DNA from 3 places in the Azospirillum palustre genome. Region 1 is predicted to be linked to each of the others. Evidence: riboswitches for the same ligand, from Rfam matches in the RefSeq annotation. Region 1 holds a riboswitch; each other region holds the start of a gene.

Region 1 (2,195 bases):
TGGCGCGGGCGGAGGCGCTGATCGGCACCAACCTGCCCACCCGCGAGCAGATGGCGGAGATCGAGGAGTCGAGCCGTCTGCGCGTTGCCGGTGGTGCCTTGACCATGACCGTCACCGCCCTGGTCTGGGCCGACACCGACGAGCCGCGCATCGCCACTGTCAGCTTCGTGCTGGCCGGCCGGCGGCTGGTGACCATCCATGACATCGATCCGCAGGCGCTGCTGGCCTTCCGCCGCCGCGCCACCCATGGGCAGGTGTCCGCATCGCGCGGCGAACTGGTGCTGGCCGCGCTGGTGGATGGGATGATCGACCGCACCTCCGTCGTGCTGCGGCGGACCGGGGTGGAGATGGATGCGCTGAACCGCCGCTATTTCCGTGGGCGCAAGCTGCGCTCCCGCGGCGAGACGCTGGACGACGCGCAGACGCTGAAGCGCATCGGCCATGCCGGCCACCTGATCGGCAAGGCGCGGATCAGTCTGGCCAGCCTCACCCGGATGACCGACTTCCTGGCGCGCGGCGACGGGTGGAACGCCGGCAAGGCGACGCGGCGCTGGGCCAAGACCACGCTGCAGGATCTGCGCGGGCTGGACCAGTATGCCCGCTTCCTGTCCGGCAAGGTCGCCCTGGCGCTCGACACCGCGCTGGGCCAGATCAATGTCGAGCAGAACGAGATCGTCAAGATCGTGTCGGTGCTGACCGTCCTGCTCTATCCGCCGACCCTGGTCGCCAGCATCGGCGGCATGAACTTCACCGACATGCCCGGCAGCCAGTCGCCCTTCGGTTATGCCAGCGCCTTGGGGCTGATGCTGCTGTCGGCCTTGCTGCCGATGGTCTACGTGCGGTCGAAGCGCTGGATGTAGCGCAATTCCACAATATGGCAGGCGGATCGTCCGCAGCGCTTTCCTTTTGACACGACCGTCCGTCGGCGGCAGGATGGGCCGCATTCCAGGGGGGTCCCGACAGGGGGCTGAGATACCAACGGCCGGACGGCGCACTGCGCATGCCGGCAGCGTGGTGACCCTTCGAACCTGATCCGGGTCATACCGGCGAAGGGAGGGACCTCGTGACGGGCCGTATCTCGCCCCGTCCGGCCGTATCGGCCCCGCCATGCCGGGGAAGCCATTCCGAAAACGGCCCGCACGAAGATACCGCACCTCCGTCCGCAGTCCCGGGTTTGTCCGCCCAACTCCGACGGAGAAACCCAATGCCTAAGGACTTCAACGAGAACGCCATCCGCATTTCGACCGGCCCGCTGCCGTCGTCGCGGAAAATCCATGTGCCCGGCACGCGCTTTCCCGACCTGCGCGTCGCCCTGCGCGAGATCGCGCTGTCGGGCGGCGAGCCGCCGCTGACCGTCTATGACGCCTCCGGTCCCTACACCGACGGAGAGGTCACCATCGATGTGCGGGCCGGCCTGTCCAAGCACCGCCGCGACTGGATCCTGGCACGCGGCGATGTCGAGACCACCGACAGCGGCGTGCTGCGCGCCAAGGGCGGCGGCGCGGTGACCCAGATGGCCTACGCCCGCGCCGGCATCGTCACCGCGGAGATGGACTACATCGCCGTCCGCGAGAATCTCGGCCGTGCGGCGGCGCTTGAGGCTGCCAGTGGATCGGGGCGCGACGGCGAGGATTTCGGCGCCGAGATCCCCGACTTCATCACCCCGGAATTCGTCCGTGACGAGGTGGCGCGCGGGCGGGCGATCATCCCGTCCAACGTCAACCACCCCGAGTCGGAGCCGATGATCATCGGCCGCAACTTCCTGACCAAGATCAACGCCAACATCGGCAACTCCGCCGTGACATCCTCCATCGAGGAGGAGGTGGAGAAGATGGTCTGGTCGATCCGCTGGGGCGCCGACACCGTGATGGACCTGTCCACCGGCGCCGACATCCACCAGACCCGCGAATGGATCCTGCGCAACTCTCCGGTTCCGATCGGCACCGTGCCGATCTATCAGGCTTTGGAGAAGGTGAATGGCAAGGCCGAGGATCTGACCTGGGAGCTGTTCCGCGACACGCTGATCGAGCAGGCGGAGCAGGGCGTCGATTACTTCACCATCCATGCCGGCCTGCGGCTGGCCCACATCCCGCTGACGGCCAAGCGGGTGACCGGCATCGTCTCGCGCGGCGGCTCGATCATCGCCAAATGGTGCCTGGCGCATCACCGCGAGAATTTCCTCTACGACCATTTCG
Region 2 (2,195 bases), on a different contig from region 1:
GCTGCGCCTACCAGACCTGCGGTTGCGGCATTGGGACGCGGGTGCATTTGCCCATAATGTGGGCAGCCTCCGCCATTGCCGTTCCGAACCGATTTCATGACCGACGCCGAAACCGCCGACCTGTTGCCCGCCGAGGCCGATTCGGTTCCCTATGCCGTCGGCTGCTTCCTGGGCGCGATCCTGCTGTTCGCGGCGATGGACACGCTCATCAAGTTCCTGACCGCCGATTACCCGGTGCCGCAGCTGATGTTCGTGCGCTCGCTGGTCGCCTTCCTGCTGGTGGGCGGCTACACCCTGGCCTGCGGCGGCGGGATTGCGGCGATGCGGACGCGGCGGCCCTTGGGGCATGTCTGGCGCGCCTTCGCCGGGCTGATCTCCATGGGATGCTTCTTCTATGCGTTCCGCGAGCTGCCGCTGGCCGACGTCTATGTGCTGAGCTTCGCCGGTCCGCTGTTCATCACCGCGCTGTCGGCGCCGCTGCTGGGCGAGCCGGTCGGTTGGCGCCGCTGGGCCGCCGTGGTGGTCGGGTTCGGCGGCGTGGTGGTGATGGCGCAGCCGTCGGCCGGGGCGCCGCTGGTGCCGGTGCTGGTCGGGCTGTGCGCCGCCCTGTTCTATGCGCTGGCCGCACTGGCAGTGCGCGGCCTGTCGCGGACGGAAACCAGTGCCTCCATCGTGCTCTACCTGCTGCTGACGACGACATTGGTCAGCGGGGCGCTGGCGCTGCCGGTCTGGACGGCGCCGACCGCCGTCGCGCTGGGGTTGATGGCGCTGGTCGGGGCCATCGGCGCCGGGGCGCAGGTGCTGCTGACCCAAGCCTTCCGCCGCGCGCCGCCGGCGGTGGTGGCGCCCTTCGAATATACCGGCATGGTCTGGGCCAGCCTGTTCGGCTGGCTGGTGTTCGGCGACCTGCCGACGGTGCCGGTCCTGGCCGGCGCGATGGTGATCATCGGCAGCGGGCTCTACATCCTGCATCGTGAAACCATGGTGGCGCGCCGCCGGTTGGGTTCTTGACAGGACGGGGCCGGCGGCGACACTCTCGCCGCCTGTTCACGGCTGGGGTGCCCGTGCGGATGCCGGTTCGGCAACCGCATGGGCTGAGACAACACCCATCGAACCTGATCCGGGTCATGCCGGCGAAGGGAGCCGACCGGAACCCGACGGACCCGCTGAAAGCTGCTGCAAAGCGCCCCGTCCCCTCCGCGTCGCCCCAACCGCCGGCGCGTGTCGAGGAGTTTTCGGTCATGCGGCGCACGCTTTCCCTTCTGATCGGCCTGCTGGCCGCATCCTCCTGCCTGTCGTCCGTCTGTCTGTCGTCCGCCGCCCGTGCCGACGACACGCTGTCCTTCCCGGTTCTGGTGCCGCTGACCGGCTTCCTGTCGCTGGAAGGCACCAGCCAGCGCAACGGCGCCGTCCTGGCGCTGAAGCAGACGCCGGCCGGCGTCGCCATCGCCTCGGAGGTCGTCGACACCGGCACCTCGCCCGAGGCGGCGGTGACGGCGCTGGAGCGCGCGGCCGGCCGCGGCACGGTGGGCGCGGTCGCCGCCAGCATGCTCGGCACCCAGATGCTGGCGATGCTGCCGCTGGCGGGCGAGCTGAAGCTGCCGCTGGTCACCGTGTCGGGCACCGCCTCGATCACCGAGCAGGGCAATCCCTGGGTCTTCCGCTTCTTCCCCGGCGACGCCGTGACCAAGGCCGCCCATGCCCGCTATGTGGTGGAAGAGCTGGGCAAGCGGCAGCCGGCCGTCATCTACCAGACCACCGCCTACGGCCAGAGCGGCAAGGCGCATCTGGACGCCGCCTTCAAGGCGCTGGGCGTCACGCCCGTCTTCGAGGAGGGGGTGGACCCGGCGGCCAAGGATCTGCTGCCGGTGCTGACCAAGGCGCTCGCCACCAAGCCGGACGTGCTGGTCCTGCACCTGCATTCCGGCCCGACCGCGCTGCTGCTGCGGCAGGCGGCGTCCAGCGGCGTGACCCTGCCCATCGTCGCCGGCTCCGCCATGCATCAGCCGAGCACCGCCGCCCTGCTGGAACCGGCGGAGCTGAAGGGCGTCTGTGCCGAGACCGCGGCCTCGCCGATCTCGGGCGGCACGCCGGAGGTCAAGGCCTTCACCGACGCCTACCGCGCCGCCTTCGGCAAGGAGCCGGACGCCTTCGCGCTCGGCCAGTATGACGGCATGACCATGGTGCTGGAGGCG
Region 3 (2,195 bases), 840 kb from region 1:
TCACCATCGCCTGCGGACGGAAGGCACGGGCCAGCGGCAGGACCGCCGCCGCCATCACATGCTCCATCTCGCTGTCGTTGAAGCCCGGCGGGACCGGCAGGTTGCGGGCCATGCCGCCGGCGCGCTCCTCCGCCTTGCCGGTGTAGGGCCAGCGCCCATCCTCGTGGATCGACACGGTCAGCACCCGGTCGTCGTCGGCAAAGGCCTCCTCCACCCCGTCGCCATGATGGGCGTCGAGATCGACATAGAGGACCCGCTCCAGCCCATGGTCCAGCAATTCCAGGATGCCGAGAACCGGCGCGTTGAAATAGCAGAAGCCGCTGGCCCGGTCGCGCCGCGCATGATGCGTCCCGGCGGCCGGCGCATAGACAAGACCGGCCGGCCGGTCGCCGAGAATCCGGGCAGCCTGCAACGCCGATCCGCTGCTGTGGGCCGGCCGCCGGTACATCTCGGCGAAGACGGGATTTTCCAGCTTTCCCAGATTGTGGCGGGTTGCGGTCGCCTCGTCGACGCGCTGCTCGGCCTCCGCCCGCTTCAGCGCGGCGATGTAATCGGACGTGTGGAAGCGCGCCAGCTCGCGTTCGCTCGCCACATGGGTGTCGAGATAGACCTTGTCCGGCAGCCAGCCCATGGCACGGCTGAGGTCGATGGCGGTCGACACGCGCGGAATCGCCAGCGGATGCTTCGGCCCATAGGTGGAGCCGCGGTAGATTTCCCCGCCGATGAACAGCGGTGTGCGGAATGGTGTGGTCAGGACGGGCACTCCTCGATGCCCGTCAGAAACTAGGCGCCGCGGCGGTGCGGTCAAGCCGCCCGCTTCCGCATGCCGGAACCTGCATCCGGCAATGCTTGCGGTCACGGATCGTCCGCGCCTATAGTCGCCGCCTTCACTGGGGGGAGCCGATGGGCGGCTGAGAGGTCCTGTTGCGGGACGACCCCTGGAACCTGATCCGGTTCATGCCGGCGTAGGGATCAGTGATGCGGGATCGCACCCTCTCCATCTCCGCCAGTCCACGATGCATGCCCGCGTGCCTGCGATGACGCCGCTTTCGGTGACCATCTCCCGCGCACGGCTGACCTATGGCGGCACGCTGCTGTTCTCCGACCTGACTCTGGAGCTGCCGGCCGGGCGGACCACCTGCCTGCTGGGGCCGAGCGGCGTCGGCAAGACCACGCTCCTGCGTATCCTCGCCGGTCTGGCCGAGCCGGAGCCGCCGACCGAGGTGGTCACCGGCGACCGGCAGCCGCTGGCCGGCCGGATCGCCTACATGGCGCAGCAGGACCTGCTGCTGCCCTGGCTGACCGTTCTCGACAATGTGCTGCTCGGCGACCGGCTGCGCCACCGCCGTCCCGATCCGGCGCGGGTGGAGCAGGCCCGTGCGCTGCTGGACCGTGTCGGCTTGGCCGGGCGCGAGCGCGACCGTCCCGCCGCCCTGTCCGGCGGGCAGAAGCAGCGCGTGGCGCTGGCCCGTACCCTGATGGAGGACAAGCCGCTAGTCTTGATGGACGAGCCCTTCTCGGCGCTCGACGCCATCACCCGGCTGCGCTTGCAGGAAACGGCGGCGGAGACGCTGGCCGGCCGCACCGTCCTGATGGTCACCCATGACCCGCTGGAGGCGCTGCGCATCGGCGACCGCCTGCATGTGATGACCGGCCGGCCGGCCATTATGGGGCCGGCGCTGGAGCCCTCCGGCCCGGTGCCGCGCCGGGTCGACGATCCGGAACTGCTGGCGCATCAGGCCGAACTGTTGCGGAGGCTGGCGGAATGAAGGCGCTGCTGCGCGGCGCGATCACCCTGCTGGTGCTGGTCGCCGGCTGGCAGGCACTGGTCTGGACCACCGGTCTGCCGCGCTACCTTTTGCCCGGTCCGCTGGCGGTGGCGGACGCCATGCAGCGGCAGGCCCCTCTCTTGTTGAGCCATGGCCTGACCACGCTGGCTGAGATTCTGATCGGACTGGTGGCCGGCGTGGCGCTGGGCGGCGTCAGCGCTTTGCTGCTCGCGCGGTTCCGCACGGCGCGGCGCTGGCTGATGCCGCTGCTTCTGGTCAGCCAGGCCATCCCGGTCTTCGCGCTGGCGCCGCTGCTGGTGTTGTGGCTCGGCTATGGCATGGCGTCCAAGATCGCCATGGCGGTGCTGGTCATCTATTTCCCGGTGACGACCGCGCTGTTCGACGGGCTGCGGCGCACCGATCCCG

Evidence for each region. A riboswitch is a leader RNA that binds a small molecule or an ion and turns the genes downstream of it on or off. The one in region 1 is predicted to bind thiamine pyrophosphate.
Region 2: linked by a shared signal. The riboswitch ahead of CRT60_RS16230 (ABC transporter substrate-binding protein) and the one ahead of thiC (phosphomethylpyrimidine synthase ThiC) in region 1 are both predicted to bind thiamine pyrophosphate.
Region 3: linked by a shared signal. The riboswitch ahead of CRT60_RS28655 (ABC transporter ATP-binding protein) and the one ahead of thiC (phosphomethylpyrimidine synthase ThiC) in region 1 are both predicted to bind thiamine pyrophosphate.

The regions. Positions count from the first base shown of each region.
Region 1 covers NZ_PDKW01000043.1:2,190,211-2,192,405, reverse strand. The annotation lists gene CRT60_RS32635 (magnesium transporter CorA family protein) at 1-860, shown strand, start outside; TPP riboswitch at 938-1,072, shown strand; gene thiC (phosphomethylpyrimidine synthase ThiC) at 1,205-2,195, shown strand, end outside.
Region 2 covers NZ_PDKW01000041.1:557,877-560,071, forward strand. The annotation lists gene CRT60_RS16225 (DMT family transporter) at 97-1,011, shown strand; TPP riboswitch at 1,045-1,159, shown strand; gene CRT60_RS16230 (ABC transporter substrate-binding protein) at 1,242-2,195, shown strand, end outside.
Region 3 covers NZ_PDKW01000043.1:1,345,478-1,347,672, forward strand. The annotation lists gene CRT60_RS28650 (acetoin utilization protein AcuC) at 1-763, opposite strand, end outside; TPP riboswitch at 884-990, shown strand; gene CRT60_RS28655 (ABC transporter ATP-binding protein) at 1,038-1,769, shown strand; gene CRT60_RS28660 (ABC transporter permease) at 1,766-2,195, shown strand, end outside.